3 regions of the Mixta hanseatica genome follow, and region 2 is predicted to be linked to each of the others. Evidence: predicted binding sites of a transcription regulator. Region 2 holds the regulator's gene; each other region holds the start of a gene.

Region 1 (3,279 bases), 2.0 Mb from region 2:
ACGTGTTTTCCCTGTTCTGGATCACCCAGGCTGCGATCCCGCTGCTGCCGGAAGGCGCCTCGATCATTACTACCTCATCGATTCAGGCTTATCAGCCCAGCCCGCACCTGCTGGATTACGCCTCCACCAAGGCGGCGATCCTCGCCTATACCCGCGCGTTGGCGAAGCAGGTTGCAGAGAAAGGCATACGCGTTAATAGCGTAGCGCCAGGCCCCATCTGGACTGCGTTGCAAATCGCAGGCGGACAACCGCAGGAGAAACTGCCGGAGTTTGGTAAGCAGACGCCAATGAAGCGTGCCGGCCAGCCTGCGGAACTGGCAGGGGTTTATGTCTACCTGGCCTCGCAGGAATCCAGCTATGTGACGGCGGAAGTGCATGGCGTAACCGGTGGCGAACACCTGGGTTAAAATACAGGCCAGATGCAGGCACAAAAAAACCGGGGCGAAAGCCCCGGTTTTTTATACTTAGCGATCAGCACGATTATTTTTGCGCGGTTTCCATCCCCATCAGGCCAATCTTAAGATAGCCTGCGCCGCGTAATGCATCCATTGCGCTCATCAGCGTTTCATAATCCACAGATTTATCCGCCTGGAAAAAGATGGTGGTATCTTTTTTGCCTTCGGTTTGGGCGTTCAGCACGTCGATCAGCTTATCCTTGTTGACCGCTTCGTTGCCGATATACATCTGCTTATCGGCTTTAATCGAAAGATAAACCGGCTTTTCTGGTCGCGGCTGCGGCGCGCTGGTTGAGGCAGGTAAGTTAACCCTGACATCTACCGTGGCCAGCGGCGCGGCGACCATAAAGATAATCAGCAGCACCAACATCACGTCGATAAACGGCGTCACGTTGATCTCATGCATTTCACCGTTACTGTCTACATCGTCATTTAACCGCATCGCCATAGCGCTTAACCTACCCGCAGTTTATGTGCACTCTGTACCGGTTGCGCGTCGCTTTTGCTGCGCGCCAGATCCAGATCGCGGCTTTGCAGCAGCAGCACCTGCGCCGCTACATCGCCCAGGCCCGCTTTATAGCTGGCGATCATGCGGGCAAAAATATTGTAGGTGACGACCGCCGGAATAGCGGCGATCAGGCCGATGGCGGTGGCCAGCAGCGCCTCGGCGATACCCGGCGCGACAACCGCCAGGTTAGTGGTTTGCGTTTGCGCGATGCCGATAAAGCTGTTCATGATGCCCCATACGGTGCCGAACAGGCCGATAAAGGGCGCGACGGAACCGATAGTCGCCAGGAAGCCGTTGCCGCGACCGGCATGGCGGCTGATAGCCGCGACGCGACGCTCCAGGCGGAAGCCGGTACGCTCTTTAATGCCTTCGTTATCGTCCGATCCTGCGGAAAGCTCCAGTTCGTTCTGCGCTTCCTGCAGCAGTAGCGTACTCTGGCTGCGCGCATGAAAATTGTCGCTTAGCTCAGCGGCCTGACGCAGCGAACGCGCTTCCGCCAGCGCCTGCTGTTCCTGTTTCAAACGCCGACGCGCCGATGTCAGCTCGGTAAACTTGCCGAAGAAGATGGTCCAGGTGACAACGGACGCCAACAGCAGCCCGATCATTACCGCTTTTACTACGATGTCCGCATGTTCATACATGCCCCAGACAGAGAGATCCGTCTGCATCAGTTCATTGGTCACCACGCTAGTTCTCCAACCTTAAGAAGAGTCATTCAAACAGTTCCGGATCATACCAAAACAAGAGCGAATTGATACTAGTTCTCATTACTATTTACAAAGAATTCTCGTGCTTTTCTCCCCAGCCGGGCAAGACAGCGAAATGATGTAACCGGTTAGTTTTTAAATTGTGACGCTGCGTATAAATTTATTAAAACATCGTTTTAATTATGTGATGCGATTCATTCAATTCAGCTGCGCCAATTTTTCGCCAGCACAATTTATCTATAGTGAATCAGCCCCGCTGGCATCTGACCTTTGCCCTCCCCTCCCTCAGACCAGGAATCGGGCTCCCTTTAAGCGCAGGAGATCATCAAATGAAAATGAAAAAACTGTTGCTGGCGTTATCGCTGGCATCCACCGCGCTGTTTGCCTCGACAGTCGCCTCGGCAAAGGTGCTGAAGGTGGCGGAAGTTCAGCCTGCCGGTTATCCCACCGTCGTTGCACTTGAACATATGGGGGAAAAGCTGAAGCAGGCAACCGATGGCCGACTGGAGATGCGTGTGTATGCTGGCGGCACGCTGGGCGATGAAGAGCAAACGCTGCAACAGGTACAGCTCGGCGCGGTGGATATGATTCGCGTTTCGCTGGCGCCGGTCTCGACTATTGCGCCAGAAACCGGCGTGCTGACGCTGCCGTATGTTTTCCGCGATGAGGCGCATATGCACCACGTGCTGGACGGCGAACCCGGCAAAGCGATCGTCGAAAAGTTCGAGCAGAATCCCCGATCGCGCATGGTGTTCCTTGGCTGGACCGACGCCGGCGTGCGCAACATGATCACGAAAGATCCGATAACCAAGCCGGAAGATCTGAAAGGCATGAAAATTCGCGTGCAGAACAGCGCCATTTCGCTGGCGACGCTGAAGGCAATGGGCGCCAATCCAGTGGCGATGGGCGTCAGCGAGGTGTTTAGCGCAATGCAAACCGGCGTGGTGGACGGCACGGAAAACAACCCGCCAACCTTTGTTGCCCATAACTATCTGCCGGTAGCGAAGTATTACACCCTGACCGGACACTTTATCCAGCCGGAGATGATTCTGTTCTCTAAACGCAGCTGGGACAAGCTGTCAGCGGAAGATCAAACGCTGCTGCGCAAGCTGGGCAAAGAAGCGCAGGAAGATGAACGCAAGCTATGGGCAGCCTATAACCAGCAGTCGCTGGATAAAATGAAAGCGGGCGGCGTAACTTTTCAGCAGATCGATCGCGATGTTTTTATGAAAGCGACGCAGCCGGTCCGCGATCAATACGGTAAGGATTATCAGGATCTGATGCAGCAAATCGCTGCGGTGAAATAACCTTTTCTCTTTCCTGCGCCACGTCTTCTCGTGGCGCCGCTAACCAGGTAACACACTATGTCTGCATATTCACGTTTGATGGATGCGGTCTACCTGCTGTGCATGACGATCGCCGCCGTATCCTTATTGTTAATGGTGACGGTGATCCCCATCGGTATTTTTGCCCGCTATGTGATGAACGATGCCCTCTCGTGGCCGGAGCCGGTCGCCATTGTCTGCATGATTATTTTTACCTTTATCGGCGCGCCGGTCGGGTTTCGGGCGGGCACCCATATCTGCGTCTCAATGGTGACCGATCGCCT
Region 2 (3,279 bases):
GCGCTGTTTGTCTGGCTGGGAACCGCCGCGGTCAGCCGCGTGACGCTGATTTTCCTCGGCGCGAAAGTGATCACTTTCTTTCTGCTGTTTGGCGGTCTGCTCGGTCATGTCAGGTCAGCGCTGCTGTTTGATGTCGGCGGCACGGAAAGCCATTATCTGCGTTATGGCTGGATGGTGATTCCTTTTTGCCTGGCTTCATTTGGCTATCACGGCAATATTTCCGGTCTGATTGAGTATTACCGGGGCGAGGGCAAAAAAGTCGCACGCTGCCTGCTGCTGGGAACCGTAGCGGCGCTGATGATTTATCTGGTCTGGATTGTCGGCACCATGGGAAATATTCCGCGCGTGGACTTTATTGCGATCGCCCAGCGCGGCGGCAATATTGATGCGCTGGTTGATGCCCTGGGCAATTTACTGCAAAGCGCCTCGCTGAGCGTGCTGCTTACCGTCTTTTCCACTTTTGCCGTTGCCAGTTCCTTTCTGGGTGTTACGCTGGGGCTATTTGATTATCTGGCCGATCTGTTGAAAATGGATAACGGCGCGACAGGTCGGTTAAAAACCACTGTTATCACCTTTGTCGTTCCGCTCTCCGCGGCGCTTATCTGGCCGAACGGCTTTCTGGTGGCGATTGGTTATGCCGGGCTGGCAGCAACCGTATGGGCCGTTATCACGCCGGCGCTGCTGGTCTGGCGCGCCCGGCAACGCTTCCCGCACTTTCAGGGCTGGCGTTTAAAAGGAGGCAACCTGCCCGTACTGCTGGTGCTACTGTTTGCCGTCCTGAATATTATCGTTTCGCTACTCAGCTACGCCGATCTGCTGCCGGTATACGCCCGCTAAAATTATTTCCGGGACGATGCTCGCGGTTTAACGCGCCTGGAACGGCAGCACGCAGCCATAAAAAAACCGGTGCCTGAGCACCGGTTTTCAGATTACTGCATAGCATAATTGATTATTTATCGTGTAGTGTTTCGTCTTCGCGGCAGTCGCCTGACGCGCAGTGACCATACAGATAGAGACTGTGGTTGGTCAGTTTAATGCCGTGACGCGTGGCGATTTCACGCTGGCGAGATTCGATAGACTCATCACTAAATTCAATAACCTTACCGCAGTCCAGGCAGATCAGATGATCGTGGTGCTGCTGCTGGGTCAGTTCGAAAACGGATTTGCCGCCTTCGAAGTTATGGCGCGTAACGATACCGGCATCGTCGAACTGGTTCAGGACGCGATAAACCGTCGCCAGCCCAATCTCTTCGCCCATATCAATCAGACGCTTATATAACTCTTCCGCACTGACGTGATGGCTCTCTGGTCCCTGAAGCACTTCCAGGATTTTTAGTCGCGGAAGAGTGACCTTCAGGCCGGCCTTCTTTAATGCGGTGTTATTGTCAGTCATGCGGATATTGTCCTGTTACTTTGCTAGTCACAATGTGGCTGAACAGCCATGAACATCGGTCGACGCTAAGCTAATAGCGTCTCATTATAGAACTGATGCTTCGAAATGAAAACCGTAAGGGTGCGCGTGAAATCGCAAGTGGAAGTAAAGAGAAGATCGCTACGTCCGGCGTTGTTCATGCCCATATGATGCTGTGTTTACATTTCGCTTAATCCTGCCGCTTTACAGCACGACGGCAGGAAAGCGCGTGACCGATACGGGTATTCTACCGACTCAATGATAAAATTTTCAAACCCGTACCTATCATTTCTATAGGAAAAACCTGTTACGCGATGTGATTTACAGCACATTGCGCACGAAATCAGGCTTCCAGAATTTCCTGCAGGTGCAGTTCTGCATAAATCTGTTTAACCCATTTATCCACGCGTTCGTTAGTCAATTCGGGCTGACGGTCTTCATCAATCGCTAAACCGAGGAAGTGTTTATCGTCCGCCAGGCCTTTCGACGCTTCGAAATGGTAGCCTTCGGTTGGCCAGTGGCCTACGATCACCGCACCGTTCGGCTCAATGATATCGCGGATGGTGCCCATCGCATCGCAGAAGTATTCTGCGTAATCTTCCTGGTCGCCGCAGCCAAACAGCGCCACCAGTTTACCGTTGAAGTCGATCTCTTCCAGCGTTGGGAAAAAATCATCCCAGTCGCACTGCGCTTCGCCGTAGTACCAGGTCGGGATACCTAACAGCAGAATATCAAAAGCTTCCAGATCTTCTTTACTGCTCTTGGCAATATCATGCACTTCGGCAACATCGCTACCGAGCTGTTTCTGGATCATCTTTGCAATATTTTCTGTATTGCCGGTATCGCTGCCAAAGAAAATACCTACGATTGCCATGAGTTTAGTAACCTCTTGAAACTTAAATATATGGTAACTGCCCGTTGTCTGCAGATTACGGCAATAATAGCAGAGACCGTCAGGAGGCGGAACTCGTAAAGCCGCTGCATTTGTTTCTTAGTGCGCTTCTGCCAGCCGTTCAAAGCGCCTGCAACTGGGCGAGAATCATCTCTTCGATCAGCTCGCTGCGGCTGACGCCACGTTCGGCCGCCATTGCGTTAAGCGCATCGACGGCCTCACTGTTCATCTTCAGTTCAACGCGCCGTAACCCGCGGACTTTGTCACGCTTCAGCTGGTTGCGCTTGTTGATACGAAGTTGTTCATCACGCGACAGCGGACTGGTTTTCGGGCGTCCCGGGCGACGTTCATCTGCGAAGAGATCGAGCGTGGTCCGGTCCGTTTGTTCTTTTGCCATAGAATCGTGATACTGAATGGGCTGCGCGTTTGCGCCGCGCATGGTGACGTTTTGGGCCGGTTTGCCGCCAGTTTTTCGGCGGCAAAATTTTAGCGCGCCATCATACCCTGACGTAAGAGCGAGAACAATCTTTGTCGACCCGTTAACATATTGCTTTTACAGTGCTAAAAAACGCCGCACGGCCCGTAGCACCGCATCCGGTTTTTCAGCATGAACCCAGTGCCCGGCGCCGGCAATCACATGCGCACGCGCTGCGGGAAACTGCGCCAGCAAAGCATTACGATGAATATCATCAAGATAGGGTGACAGTTCGCCGCGAATAAACAGCGCCGGCCCACGCCAGGCAGGCACCTCTTCCCAGCCGGAGATGGCAGTGTAGTTGTCCCACAGCGCCGGGACGTTAAAACGCCATGCGCCCTCATGAAAAGATTTCAGCAGAAACTGAATCACCCCTTCTTCAGCAAGAATCTCGCGCATCACGCTGGCGGCTTCGCTGCGCAGCTGCACCTGTGCGGCGGTGACGGCATTCACGGCGGCAAAAATTTCATCGTGACGTCGGGTGCGATAATCAACCGGGGC
Region 3 (3,279 bases), 840 kb from region 2:
TGATGATTGCAAATGGTGACGACGTTACAATCGGCGCACCGCTGGTTTCAGGTGGCGTGATCAAAGCAGAAGTTGTTGCTCATGGTCGTGGCGAGAAAATTAAAATCGTTAAGTTTCGTCGTCGTAAACACCATCGTAAGCAGCAGGGCCATCGTCAGTGGTTCACTGATGTGAAAATCACTGGCATCAGCGCCTGAGAGGAGATCTGACAAATGGCACACAAAAAGGCTGGCGGCTCAACACGTAACGGTCGCGACTCTAATGCACAGCGCCTGGGCGTAAAACGTTTCGGCGGTGAATCTGTACTGGCTGGCAACATCATCGTTCGTCAGCGTGGCACCAAGTTCCACGCAGGCACCAACGTTGGTCTTGGCCGTGACCACACTCTGTTTGCAACTGCAGACGGTAAAGTGAAATTCGAAGTTAAAGGCCCGAACAACCGTAAATACGTCAGCATCGTTGCTGAGTAAGGTTGTCGTGCTGCAGGCTGGTTAATCTGCCTGCCAGAGAATGAAAGCCCCGCAGAATATTGCGGGGCTTTTTACATTTTAGGCTTGCCTGATTTGCTGTACAATTTACGTACAGTTCTTTCCGCAACAGGTCATCGCTTATGGCCTCGGCGGAATAAAGCCGCACCGGCTTGTCCGGTCGCCAGGTGAATGATTTACGGAGAAGGTAAATGAAGTTTGTTGATGAAGCGACGATTCTGGTCGTTGCAGGTGACGGCGGTAATGGTTGCGTCAGCTTCCGCCGCGAGAAATACATTCCGAAAGGTGGCCCGGATGGCGGCGACGGTGGCGACGGTGGCGATGTTTATCTGCTGGCCGATGAGAACCTGAACACGCTGATCGACTACCGCTTTGAAAAATCTTTCCGCGCCGAGCGCGGGCAGAACGGGCAAAGCCGTGACTGTACCGGTAAACGCGGTAAAGATATCGTGATTAAAGTGCCGGTCGGCACGCGCGTTATCGATCAGGGCACCGGAGAGACGCTGGGCGACCTGACGCGTCATGAGCAAAAGCTGATGGTGGCGAAAGGCGGCTGGCACGGGCTGGGCAACACCCGCTTTAAATCTTCCGTTAACCGTACACCGCGTCAGAAAACCATGGGCACGCCGGGCGAGAAACGCGATCTGCAGCTGGAGCTGATGCTGCTGGCCGATGTGGGCATGCTGGGCCTGCCGAATGCGGGTAAGTCCACCTTTATTCGTGCGGTTTCCGCCGCCAAGCCGAAAGTGGCCGATTATCCCTTTACCACCCTGGTGCCAAGCCTGGGCGTGGTGCGTATGGATAACGAACAGAGCTTTGTGGTCGCGGACATTCCCGGCCTGATTGAAGGCGCTGCGGACGGCGCGGGCCTGGGCATTCGCTTCCTGAAGCACCTCGAGCGCTGCCGCGTGCTGCTGCACCTGATCGATCTGGCGCCGATTGATGAATCCGATCCGGTAGAAAACGCGCGCATTATTCTTGGCGAGCTGCAGAAATACAGCGAAAAACTGTATAACAAGCCGCGCTGGCTGGTATTCAACAAAGTCGATTTGTTGAGTAAAGAAGAAGCAGAAACGCGCGCGAAAGCGATTGTAGAAGCGCTTGGCTGGGAAGAGAAATATTACCTTATCTCTGCCGCCAGCCAGACCGGCGTTAACGCGCTGTGCTGGGATGTGATGTCCTTCCTGAACGCCAATCCGAAAGAGGCGGAAGAGGAAGAGAAGAAACCTGAGAAAGCGGAATTCATGTGGGACGATTACCACCGTGAAGCGCTGGAACAGGCAGATGAAGAAGTGGATGAAGAGTGGGACGACGACTGGGATGAAGATGACGACGAAGGCGTTGAAATCATCTATCAGCACTAATCATGCTCAATCACCACAGCCCGGCTTAATGCCGGGCTTTTTTTTTGCTGTTTCACCCTCTTGGGCAGCCAGCAGTAGCGCAACGGTAAAGAAAATGATTATCATTATCTCTCAATTTCTCGTTGGGATAGATCATGTCTTATCGTCGCCTTTGTTCCCTGTTGAGCCTGCTGATAGTTTTATCCGCCAGCGCGTTATCCGCTTTGGCCGAGCCTGACGGCTGGCCACGCCAGTTAACCAGCGGTAAACAAACGCTTACCCTGCAGCCGCCGCCCCGGCGTATTGTCTCAACCAGCGTTACCCTGACCGGCTCTTTGCTGGCGATTGATGCGCCGGTTATCGCCAGCGCCGCCGCCATGCCCGGTAAACGTTTCACTGACCAACAGGGTTTTTTCCGCCAGTGGGGGGAGATTGCGCGTCAACGCCACGTCCAGCGGCTGTATAACGGCGAACCGACGGTTGAAATGATTGCCGCCGCCCAGCCCGACCTGATCGTCGTCAGCGCGACCGGGAATGATTCGGCGCTGGCGCTCTATCCGCAGCTGGCGGCGATCGCGCCTACGCTGGTGGTGAACTATGACGATAAAAGCTGGCAGCAGGTGATGAAGGATCTAGGCCAGGCCACGGGCCATGAAGCCCTGGCGGAGCAGCGCATCGCCGATTTTGATCGACGCTTACAGCAGCTGCGTACAACGATTACGCTGCCGCCGCAGCCAGTATCCGCTTTCGTTTATAACCGTCACGGGCCTACAATTAACCTGTGGACCCACGCTTCCGCCCAAGGGCAGCTGCTACAGCAACTTGGCTTTACTCTGGCCGTTCCCTTACCTGGCGGCTTTGATCTGATGGCATTGCAGAAACGGCGTGACAAGGTACAGCTAAGCGGCGAAACGCTGGTTAATGGCTTAACCGGCAAAACCTTTCTGCTGTTTGCCGCTGATGATAAAGATGCCGCTGCGTTAATGCATGAACCGCTGCTGGCAGGCGCGCAGGCGGTACAGCAACGGCGTGTTATCGCCCTGGGCGAGGATAGCTTCCGGCTCGATTATTATAGCGCCGGGCACTTGCTAACGCGTATCGGTCAGCTGTTTAGCAAAGCGCAGCCCACAGCGCCTGCAGGCCATCCGTAAGGCCGCCGCGCCAGCAGAGCGCATCATGACCGCCTTCGAATTCACGATAGTGAACAGCGTGGCCGGAAGCCTGTAGCAGCGGCAGCAGCGTGCGGTTTGATTGCAGAATGATCTTTTCATGTAAGCCAGCTTCAAGCCAGAGCCGCTGTGGATGATCCGCGCCTAAACCCTCTCTAAGCTGTTCCCCCAGCCAGCCGCCACTGCTGGCGGTATGGCGGTCGGGCCACCAGAAAGAGCCTGACAGGCTAACGGCGCCGTTAAAAGCGTGCGGCCAGCGCAGGGCAGCATAGAGCGCGG

The links. The regulator Fur, encoded in region 2, represses iron uptake genes when iron is present. The targets are predictions, from matches to a motif close to ATAATAATGAGAACNACTATCAA.
Region 1: exbB (tol-pal system-associated acyl-CoA thioesterase) is a predicted target of Fur. The motif match lies at 1,715-1,737, and genes of this name have one in related genera.
Region 3: fepB (Fe2+-enterobactin ABC transporter substrate-binding protein) is a predicted target of Fur. The motif match lies at 1,935-1,957, and genes of this name have one in related genera.

The regions. Positions count from the first base shown of each region.
Region 1 covers NZ_CP082904.1:3,640,125-3,643,403, forward strand. The annotation lists gene K6958_RS17310 (SDR family oxidoreductase) at 1-407, shown strand, start outside; gene exbD (TonB system transport protein ExbD) at 481-903, opposite strand; gene exbB (tol-pal system-associated acyl-CoA thioesterase) at 909-1,646, opposite strand; gene K6958_RS17325 (TRAP transporter substrate-binding protein) at 2,000-2,977, shown strand; gene K6958_RS17330 (TRAP transporter small permease) at 3,035-3,279, shown strand, end outside.
Region 2 covers NZ_CP082904.1:1,384,693-1,387,971, forward strand. The annotation lists gene mtr (tryptophan permease) at 1-837, shown strand, start outside; gene fur (ferric iron uptake transcriptional regulator) at 950-1,393, opposite strand; gene fldA (flavodoxin FldA) at 1,755-2,285, opposite strand; gene ybfE (LexA regulated protein) at 2,425-2,700, opposite strand; gene ybfF (esterase) at 2,857-3,279, opposite strand, start outside.
Region 3 covers NZ_CP082904.1:540,748-544,026, forward strand. The annotation lists gene rplU (50S ribosomal protein L21) at 1-197, shown strand, start outside; gene rpmA (50S ribosomal protein L27) at 213-470, shown strand; gene cgtA (Obg family GTPase CgtA) at 680-1,852, shown strand; gene fepB (Fe2+-enterobactin ABC transporter substrate-binding protein) at 1,987-2,982, shown strand; gene fes (enterochelin esterase) at 2,942-3,279, opposite strand, start outside.